3 regions of the Actinomyces urogenitalis genome follow, and region 3 is predicted to be linked to each of the others. Evidence: riboswitches for the same ligand, from Rfam matches in the RefSeq annotation. Region 3 holds a riboswitch; each other region holds the start of a gene.
What was found. Region 3 has a riboswitch for S-adenosylmethionine ahead of CYJ26_RS06655 (methionine ABC transporter ATP-binding protein). Riboswitches for the same ligand answer to the same signal wherever they lie in the genome.
Positions count from the first base shown of each region.

Region 1: it holds a riboswitch for S-adenosylmethionine, as region 3 does, so the genes downstream of both, CYJ26_RS07195 (methylenetetrahydrofolate reductase) here and CYJ26_RS06655 (methionine ABC transporter ATP-binding protein) in region 3, are expected to answer to the same signal.
Region 2: it holds a riboswitch for S-adenosylmethionine, as region 3 does, so the genes downstream of both, CYJ26_RS04290 (cobalamin-independent methionine synthase II family protein) here and CYJ26_RS06655 (methionine ABC transporter ATP-binding protein) in region 3, are expected to answer to the same signal.

Region 1 covers NZ_PKHA01000006.1:134,175-137,440, reverse strand. Annotated here, with positions in the region: gene metE (5-methyltetrahydropteroyltriglutamate--homocysteine S-methyltransferase) at 1-140, opposite strand, end outside; gene CYJ26_RS07195 (methylenetetrahydrofolate reductase) at 264-1,397, opposite strand; SAM riboswitch class I at 1,391-1,475, opposite strand; gene CYJ26_RS07190 (alpha/beta hydrolase family protein) at 2,392-3,216, shown strand.
Region 2 covers NZ_PKHA01000003.1:28,293-31,558, forward strand. Annotated here, with positions in the region: gene CYJ26_RS04285 (cation:proton antiporter) at 1-755, opposite strand, end outside; gene CYJ26_RS04290 (cobalamin-independent methionine synthase II family protein) at 847-2,043, opposite strand; SAM riboswitch class I at 2,248-2,342, opposite strand; gene CYJ26_RS04295 (MarR family winged helix-turn-helix transcriptional regulator) at 2,481-3,254, opposite strand.
Region 3 covers NZ_PKHA01000006.1:15,396-18,661, reverse strand. Annotated here, with positions in the region: gene CYJ26_RS06665 (low molecular weight protein-tyrosine-phosphatase) at 1-662, shown strand, start outside; gene CYJ26_RS06660 (alpha/beta hydrolase) at 643-1,647, opposite strand; SAM riboswitch class I at 1,795-1,887, shown strand; gene CYJ26_RS06655 (methionine ABC transporter ATP-binding protein) at 1,892-2,971, shown strand; gene CYJ26_RS06650 (methionine ABC transporter permease) at 2,968-3,266, shown strand, end outside.

The sequences.
Region 1 (3,266 bases), 120 kb from region 3:
GACTCCACCGCGCGCTTGAGCTCGCGGTCGGCGCCGATGCGCGGGTAGCCGAGGATCGTGGCCGGCGGCAAGGGCGTGGTGGGGATCTGCGAGCCCGTGGTGGAGGGCTGCGTGGCGCTGGGGTGGTTGATGGAGGTCATGGGATGCCTTTCTGTCTGGCAGTCATCGAGGTCAGGACGCGCACGGCGCGGGGAGGGATGAGGACGTACGGTCCCTGCGGCGTCGGCCGGTGGCGGACCCGCAACGGCGGGACCCGGCACCCGTCAGGGCCGAGCCGCCACCGGCATTCGCCCCGTCAGCCGCGCGCCGGAACCTGGCACGGCGTTGATGTAGGCGCGGGCGATCTCGCGCTGGGTGACGCGGTCAGGGCGGGCACCGTCGAGCACCCCGCCCAGGCGGAACTGGGAGATGACGTCCAGGGCGGGGCGGGTGCGGTTGAAGGTGTAGAGGTGCAGGCCGGGCGCGCCTCCCTCAATGAGGTCGCCGGCAAGCTGGAGGGTGGCGTCGATGCCGGCGGTCATGACCGAAGCGCCCTGGCGCGAGGTCAGGGTCTGGCTCAGCCGAGTCGGCACGCTCACGCCGGTCAGGTCCTCCAAGCGGGTCAGGCGCCGCAGGTCGGTCAGCGGGATGATACCGGGCAGGATGGGCATGGTGACGCCGCAGTAGCTGGCGGCGCGGGCCAGAGCGAGGTAGTCCTCGGACTCGTAGAAGACCTGGGTGATGGCCAGGTCCGCGCCCGCGGCCTGCTTGGCGGCGAGCACCCCGATCTCGCGGGCGTAGTCAACGGCGGCCGGGTAGGCGGCCACTGCCACCTGGACGTGGCGGGCGCCGTCGTCGAAGTACTCGGCCTCGACCTCACGAATGACGCGGACGAGCTGGTCGGCGTGGCGCAGCTCGCCAACGACGTCCTCGGCAGCCACGCCACGCGGCGGGTCTCCGCGCAGGGCGAGGAAGCGCCTGACCCCCATGTCGAGGAAGAGGCGAACGATCTCGACGACGTTGGCCTTGCGGTAGCCCAGGCACGTCAGGTGGGCCATGAGCGGGACGCGGGAGGTGGCGATGACGTGGGCGACGACGTCCTCGGAGGGGTTGTGCTCGCGCACGACGTGCAGGCGCGTGGGAGAGCCTGCTGCTGCGGTCGGGCCGCCCGCTGTCGTGATGAAGCGGGGACGGTAGGTCACCGAGACGAAGTCGGGGCGGGCGGCAAGGAGCCGGTCGAGAGCGCCCCAGGTCTGCGAGGCGTAGCGGCCCGGGCGGGGAGGGAAGAGCTCCAGGGACAGGCTCGGGCGGGCGGGCTCGGCGGGAGTGAGAGACGGCGCGATAGCTGCCGGGGAAGGCTTGGGGGCGACGTGACGGGTATACGGCTGTGCCAGGGACGGCGACATGGTGTTCTCCATCGATCCTGGCGGAAGCACCCCGCGTGAGGGTTGCTGCGGCGTCATAGAGCCAGGTCTCTCAGCCGCTCTGGATGGATGTTGGAGCAGACCTTACACCGACGGCCGGGCGCTCACGCAAATCGCGCCATACCGCAAGAAACTAACCATTTGGTTTGTGCTCCTCTGGTGGCGGCAGGCCCTAGCGACCGAGGGGCTGGCGGCCGCGGGCCTGGCGGTAACGGGGCTGGCGGCAGACCCTGGTGGCGACGAGCATTTTCGCCGATGCCACCGGCGCAGCCGCTGCGTTTGCCCATCCTTCGCGCCCTCCGCACTCCCACCAAGACCGCCCACGCCCGTCCTCTGCTACCTCACCGTTACCTCCGCTACCCCTTCGTTTCCTTCGCTACCCCGTGGCACGCGCTACCGGGTAGCGACCAACACCAAGGGGTAGCGAACGCCAGAACCGGGTGGCGGTGGACACCATGGGGTAGTAGCAAACCGCACAAGCACGGGGCCCAACCGCGTCACTGCCCGCCCTCCGCTACCCCTCCACCATCGCCGCTACCCCTTCGTTTCCTTCGCTACCCCGCAGCACGCGCTACCGGGTAGCGACCAACACCAAGGGGTAGCGAAAGGCAGGAGACGGTAGCGACCAGCACCATGGGATAGCGTCGAAAGCGGAGGGGGCGCCCGCTACGGGGTAGCGACCAACACCAAGGAGTAGCGACAGGCACAACGGGGTAGCGGTGGACGCCGCGGGGTAGCAACGAAAGCAAGAGCTGACCCACACACGCACGGTCGACCAACACCGCGGGATAGCGAAAGACAGGAAGAGGTAGCGGCGAGCGCCAGGCAGTAGTGACAAGCGCCACGGAAGCACCACGCCGCAGCAGCCCACATGAGGTCGCGCCATGCACCGCGGGGCGGCGGCGCAAGCATCACGCTGCCAGCGCAATCCCCCGGGCCCCGCCACAGGTCCGTCGCCCGCGAGCGCCGGCTGGCCTAGGTTGGGAGCATGACTGACGTCCGCATCGACACGGCCCGGGGCATCTCCCTGTCCGGGACGCTCCGCCTGCCCGACGGCGTCGCCGATCTCGACCCCGAGGCGCTGACCACGCTCGTTCGCGAGGGCGGAACCGCCCCAGCGCGCCACGAGGCCGTCATCATCCTGGCGCACGACTTCCTCACCGACCGCCACGGCTTCAGCTACCGCCTGGACCAGCTCGCGGCGCGGTACCGCCAGGCGGGCTACGCCACCTTCCAGTTCGACTTCTCCGGCCTGGGCGAGTCCGACGACGACGTCGTGACCCTGGCCGGCGAGAGCGATGACCTCCAGGCCGTGTGCGGCTGGCTGGAGGACCTGGGCTACTCGCGCCAAGGCGTGCACGCCAACGGATTCGGGGCGACGGCGGTGCTGCTGGCCCGCCCGGAGCCCGTACGCGCCGTGGTGCTCTCCGGGGCGGTGGTCGGCCCGCAGTCGATCCTGTGGGAAAACGTCTTCTCCCCCGAGCAGCTCGACGAGCTCGACCGACACGGCCTGACCCGCCTCGTCGATGACAACCCCAACTCGCGCGAGTGGGACGTCCTGTCCAAGCAGACCCTGGCCGACGTCTCACTGCAGGAGCCTGCACAGATCATGGCGGACCTACCCTGGCCCGTCCTCATGCTGCACGGCGCGCTGACGGAGGAGTTCCCCGACTCCACCGCCGGGGCGACCGAGGGCTTCGCGCTGCTGCGTGACGGCAGCCAGCTCGTCCAGGTCCACGCCGAGGACGCGGAGGATGCCCAGGTCCAGGTCGCCCAGCTCGGCGTCGACTGGTTCGCCCGCCGCCTGCGCTAACCCGCCTAACCGTCCGAGCCGGCGCCAACCGGCCTGACCGGCTGCGCTGG
Region 2 (3,266 bases), on a different contig from region 3:
GCTGCCACCAGACCGGACCCGCCCAGGTGCTCGGCCGGGACGGACGCCAGGAAGGGTACGGTGAAGGAGACGGCCGTGTCCGCGGCTGAGTCGGAGATACGCGATCGCACGCGCACCGCCACCTCGCCCACGGCCCAGCCCACGACCAGGGCCACCGCCAGGGCCAGCAGGAACTCCCCTGCCAGGGTCAGCGGCTCCAGGGCGTCCTCGTTGGTCATGAGCCCGGCGGAGACGGCTGAGGAGAGCAGGACCAGGGCAGTGGCGTCGTTAAAGAGCCCCTCCCCCTCCAGGATCGTGATGATGCGGTGGCTCACGCCCGAGCCTCGGGCGATGGAGACAGCCACAGCATCCGTGGGGCTGAGCACCGCACCCAGCGCGATCGCCCAGGGAAGCGCGATGGCGGGTACCAGGAGGTGGATCACCACTCCCAGCACGAGCGCCGAGACCACCACCAGCCCGATCGCCAAGCCGGCAACGGTCTGCAGCTCTCGGCGGAAGTCCATCACCGGCATCGAGACTGCAGCCGCGAAGAGCAGGGGCGGCAGCACCATCTCCAGGATGATCTCCGGCTCAACCTCCACCGCCGCCACCCAGGGCAGGAATCCGACGCCGACCCCCAGGGCCAGCAGAATCAGCGGCGAGGCCACCCCAACCTTGGGCGCGAGCTGGTTGCAGGCCGCAATGACTAAGAGCCCGGCCACGGCAACAAAAAGAGGAGCCACGGACCCAGGATAGAACGGGGCACAGACAGCCATGCTCCCGCTTGCCACGGGGCAGACCGTGGCAAGCGGGAGCAGCAGGAAGGAGGAGCCCGGGCCGGGCGTCACCGCCGTCGGCCCAGCCGCCTCACAGACGCTCGGAGACCAGACGAGCCCCCTCGGTCAGCGAGGCGAGCTTGGCCCAGGCGATGTGGGAGTGGATACGCCCGCCCAGGCCGCAGTCGGTGGAGGCCACGACGCGCTCAGGTCCCACCAGCTCGGCGAAACGCGTGATGCGGTCTGCCACGAGCTCGGGGTGCTCGACGACGTTGGTCGCGTGGGAGACGACGCCCGGAATGAGGTACTTGCCCTCAGGCAGCTCGACGTCCTTCCAGATCTTCCACTCGTGCTCGTGGCGGGCGTTGGCGGCCTCGAAGGTAAGCCCGTTGGCGTTGACGGCGAGCGCCAGGTCCACCACGTGGCGGAACTCCAGGTCGGTGGAGTGCGGGCCGTGCCACGAGCCCCAGCACACGTGGTAGCGCACGAGGTCGGGGTCGATCCCCTCCAGGGCGTGGTTGAGGGCCTCGATACGCACTGCGGAGAAGCGACGGTAGTCCTCGATAGCGGGCTCCACCTTGAACTGGTCCCACGACTCAGTCAGGTCAGGGGCGTCGATCTGGACCGTGAGGCCGGCGTCCGTAATGGCCTTGTACTCCTCGCGCAGGGCCTCGGCCCAGGCCCACACGGCCGCCTCGTCGTCCTCGTAGTAATAGTTGCCGATGCGCGCCGCCGCGGCCGGGCTGATCGAGGCTACAAAGCCCTCGGACACCGGCTTGCCGGCCTTGGCCAGCGCCTCCTTGAGGGAGGCGATATCACGAGCCACGACCTCCTGGCCGGTGTAGGACAGCTCTCCGGTCAGGGCTGGGAAGGACCAGGGGCGACGGGTGGCCAGGTGGATACCCGAGGTGGGGTCGGAGTAGGCGTCAGCGAAGGCGACCCAGTCGCGACGGTCGGTCATCGCGTCCAGCTCGAGCTTGCCGGCGGGGGTGGGCTTGCGCGGCGGCAGCTCGTCAAGCAGCTCCAGGCCGGCGAAGCGGGTGAAGGAGTAGGACCACCAGGCGCCGTAGTCGACCTTCTCGGTCATGGCGTGGCCGTACTCGCCGTCGTTGACGATCGTGATGCCCAGCTCAGCCTGCTTGGCGACCACGGCATCGGTCTCGGAGCGGACGACGGCGGCCAGGTCGGAGTCGGACAGAGCGCCGGTGGCGTGGTCGGCGTTGGCCTTGAGAAGGGTGTCAGTACGGGGCAGGGAGCCGACGTGGGTGGTGCGGATGGAGGTGGTCATGAGTGGTCCTGTCATTCCTGCGGCACTCGCCGCGGTGGTCATGGAGATAAGGACCGGAACCGGCAGAGCCGGCTGGGGGCTGAGACGTCCGGGCGCCTCAGCGGGGCATGACCACCCCTGCCACGCGCTCGGGCGTGAGCAGGGGAGTCTCCGTCCTGACGGTGCAGCAGGCGCTGCTGCATCGGCTGGTGGTCATCAGGTGTCCTTCCATCGGTCCTGGCGGGAGCACCGGGGCCGGCAGAGCCGGTCGGTTGCTGCGGCGTCGAAGAGCCAGGTCTCTCAGCCGCTCGGGATGGCTACGGCGGCAGGATACACGTGCCCGCCCAGCCCGCAAGTCCGCCCATCCGCCAGGCGAGATGCTGGGGTGCCTGGGTGAGTGACTACCCAGGCACCCCAGCATCAGGATCGAGGACGGGCCGCGCCCGCCTCAGCGGGTCTCAGCCGCGCCGCCCCTTTCCACGGACCTCGCCACCGCGTCCGGCGCGTCCACGGCCCTGATCCTGGCGCTCGCCGGGCTGCGAACGGCCCTCGCCACGGCCGTGTCCGTGGCCGCGACCGTCCTCGCCATGATCATGGTGGCCGTGTCCCCGGCCGCCGTGGGGTCCGCCGTGGGGGCCGCCGTGGTGGTGGTCCGGGCCAAAGCCCAGCTCACGCATGCGCCGCAGCCCGGCCACGCGCTTCTCCCCCATCCGGCGACGGGCCTCGTCCAGCCAGGCCTCGACGTCGTCGTCATCCTCAAGGCCGAGCTCCTCCTCCAGGGAGGCGATGACCTTGTCGAGCAGGGCCGCCAGCGTCGTGGCCTCGTCATCGCTCAGGACGTTCAGGTACTCGCTGCGGCCGGAGCCGGTGGCGGCGTGACGGCCGGCCTGCGTGAGGGCAACGACCTTGACCCGGCGGTCACCCTCGCTCGGGGTGCGCTCGATGAGGCCCTGGGCCTCAAGCTTGGTGAGCAGCTCGTTGAGGGACTGCTGGCGGATATCGAGCAGGTAGGCCAGCTCGCGAGTGGGCAAGGGGCTGGAGAGCTTGAGAGCAGCCAGGACCCGTCCCTGGCCGCGAGTGGTGTCCGCGTAGGGGCCACCGGAGGTACGCGCCTCAATGCGACGGCGGTGGCTCAGGCGCTGCAGGCGGCGAAGCCGGTCGTGGACGGGGGCCAGGACGCTGGCGCGGTCCTCGGAGCCGATTGCCTCAGTGTTGTCAGTGTAGGAAGTCATGTCATTCTCCTG
Region 3 (3,266 bases):
AGACCATGACCCTCGTGTCACCCATCATCACCCCCGCTGATCTGCCCGCCCCGCGCACCACCACCGAGCCCTACCGGATCGTCATGGTCTGCACCGGCAACATCTGCCGCTCGGCCATGGCCGAGGTCGTCCTCATCGACCGCCTCACGGCTGCGGGCGTGCCCACGGACGGTGCCGACGGCGTCCTGGTCACCTCCGCGGGAGTCTCGGACGAGGAGCTGGGCAACCCCGTGGACCGGCGGGCCCGTCGGGTCCTGGCTAACCATGGCTACGGAGTCGGAGCCTCTCCGGCCGATCGTGCATGCGCTGGCGCCATCGCCACGCACCACGCCCACCGGCTGTCTGACCGCGAGCTCGCCGACGCCGACCTCCTGCTGGCCATGACCTGCGGACATCACCGCGAGATGACACGCCGTGCCGAGCGGCTGGGCCTGGACGCCTCACGAATCCGGATGTTCCGCGAGCTGGATCCTCACGCTCTTGCCCAGCGTCAGGAGCTCGCCGAGGGCGCCGGAGCACGCTACAGCCTCGATGTGCCCGATCCCTGGTACGGGACGGTGGAGGACTTCGTGGAGACCCTGGAGGTCGTCGAGCGCGTGAGCGACGCCCTCACCCCCGCGCTGGTCGAGCTCGCTGCTGGATCTAGCCCAGACGGGCGGTGAGCCAGCCCGTCAGTGCCTGCAGGTACTGCGTCCGCGCGGGCTCAGGCGAGAGCGCCAGGTCGTGAACGCCTCCCTCGATCTGGCGCACTGTGACGTCGTTGCCCAGGTAGGGCGCCCGGTCAAGCATCTGGTCCACGCTGAGGACGACGTCGCAGCGCAGTGCCTCCTCACGCGTCGCCTCGGCCCCGGCCGACGCCGTCGAGCAGCACAGCAGGATCGGGACCTCGATGCCGAGTCCGTGGTGGACCTCGCGCTGAAGCCTGCGGATACCCGCCAGGAACCCTGCCCGGACCGGGAAGGACGGACTGGGTTTGAGGGTGAGGTCCCAGTCCCACTCCCCGCCCCACTGCCGGTGAAGGCTGTGGGCGTACAGGTCAGCGTCCTCGGCCTCAGCCTCGGCCGGGTTGTCAATGACTCGCTCCGGGGCACGCCGTGAGAGCAGGTCGACAAAGGCCGAGCCGTAGGAGCGAATGAGGGCGGAGGAGTTGAGGTCCAGCCACGGGGAGTTGAGAGTCAGGGCCTCGACGCTGCCCGGATGGTCAGCGGCCCAGATGACAGCCTGCAGCCCGCCGGTTGAGTGGGCGTTGAGGACGACGACGTCATGGCCGTGCTCCTGCCGAATGATCCGCAGGGCCTCAGCGATCTCCTCGTCATGGACGCGCAGGTCACGCACGTCGTGGGGCGACCAGTAGCCCAGCCCCGCCCGCCCGCAGGCGCGCAGGTCCAGGGCGTAGAACTCGTAGCCAGCCTCGTCCAGCGCGTCAGCCACCCAGGTCTGGAAGAAGTAGTCGCTGCGACCGTGGAGATAGAGCACGGCGCGAGCGTGACGCGGCCGCACGCCGTCGGCCGGCTCGGCCTGGCGGCGGTAGACCAGCATGGCGTGGTCAGCACCTGGGGCCGCCTCGGACTCGGTGACGGGGATCCTGCGGGCGAGCCAGGGCTGGCCCAGGATGTCAGTGGTGACGTTGGCGCTGGTGGCACTCATGCACTGATCCTGGCACCGTGGCAGGAGTGTGCGCAGCCGTTTTTCGCCCGTGGCTGCCATGGCCGACCTCGCCGGGGCCAGCGTGACCTTCATCCCTCTGCACCGCGCGTACTTGAACGGCCCGCTGGACGCTGCCTATCGTTGCCATGACCATCCAGAGCAACCGAGAGACCTGGCTCGACGACGTTGCAGCAACCCCCGCTCATGCGGTGAGGGTGCTTCCGCCAGGACCGATGGAGGAGCTATGAGCGCAGTCTCACCACATCCCACCGCCATCGACGTCCCTGCTGGCCCCGATGCAGCGGACGCCGGTGCGGCCGCAGGCGGGGAGCCGATGATCTCCCTCAAGGACGTCCACAAGGTCTACCGCCTCTCCGACGGCAGCGAGGTCCGCGCGCTGGACGGGCTGAGCCTGGAGATCCAGCCCGGCACGATCCACGGCATCGTCGGCACCTCCGGCGCAGGCAAGTCCACCCTGGTGCGCTGCCTGACCAGCCTGGAGCCGGTGACCAGCGGTACCGTGCGCGTGGCCGGCAAGGACATGTCCTCCTTGTCCGCCCGCGAGCTGCGCGAGGCCCGCCGCTCGATCGGCATGGTCTTCCAGCACGCCAACCTCCTGGAGCAGCGCACGACGGCGCAGAACATCGCCTACCCGCTGGCGATGGCGGGCGTGCGCAAGGGCTCGCGCCACGAGACCGTGGAGAAGATGCTGGACCTGGTGGGTCTGGCCGACCGCGGCGCCTCCTACCCGGCCCAGCTGTCCGGGGGCCAGAAGCAGCGCGTGGGAATCGCGCGGGCCCTGTCGGACCAGCCCTCGGTGCTGCTGTGCGATGAGCCGACCAGCGCCCTCGACCCGGAGACCACGCGCTCCATCCTGGAGCTCATCCGGGACGTGCGCGACCGCCTGGGCGTCACCGTCGTCATCATCACCCACGAGATGAGCGTGGTCCGCGCGATCTGCGACTCCGTGAGCCTGCTGGAAGCCGGCCGTATCGTCGAGTCCGGGCCCATCGAGGAGGTCGTCTCGGACGTCACCTCGCGCCTGTCCCACGAGCTCGTCCCGGTCCCTGTCATCCCCGACGCCGCGGTGCACGAGGGCGAGGCCGTCATCGACGTCGCCCTGACCGCTCACCCCGGTCAGCCCGCCGCCGCCCAGGTCCTCGCCCTGGTGGCCGAGCAGGGCGCTGACGTAGCAGGCGGCGTCTTCGAGACCCTTGGCCAGGCACAGGTCGGACGCCTGGCACTGACTCTTCCCGCTGAGCGCACGCAGGCCGCCCTTCAGGCCCTGCGAGGTGCCGGCGTCGTCGCGGAGGTGCGCGCATGAGCGTCCTGACTACTGCCCTGACCAGCCCCCTTGCGACCGGGCTGCTCGCCGCCGCCGAGGACGGCACCTGGTTCGAGCGCAAGGTCATTCAGCGCAAGCTCGTCTCGGCGACCATGGAGACCCTGGGCATGACCTTCGTGTCCGGGGCGCTGACCATCGTCTTCGGCCTGCTGCTCGGCCTGGCGCTCGTGTCCACCGGCAAGCGCGGTCAGCACCGCAACCGGACCGTCTACGAGGTCCTGTCCCAGATCGTCAACTTCGGCCGCTCGATGCCCTTCATCATCCTGCTGGTCGC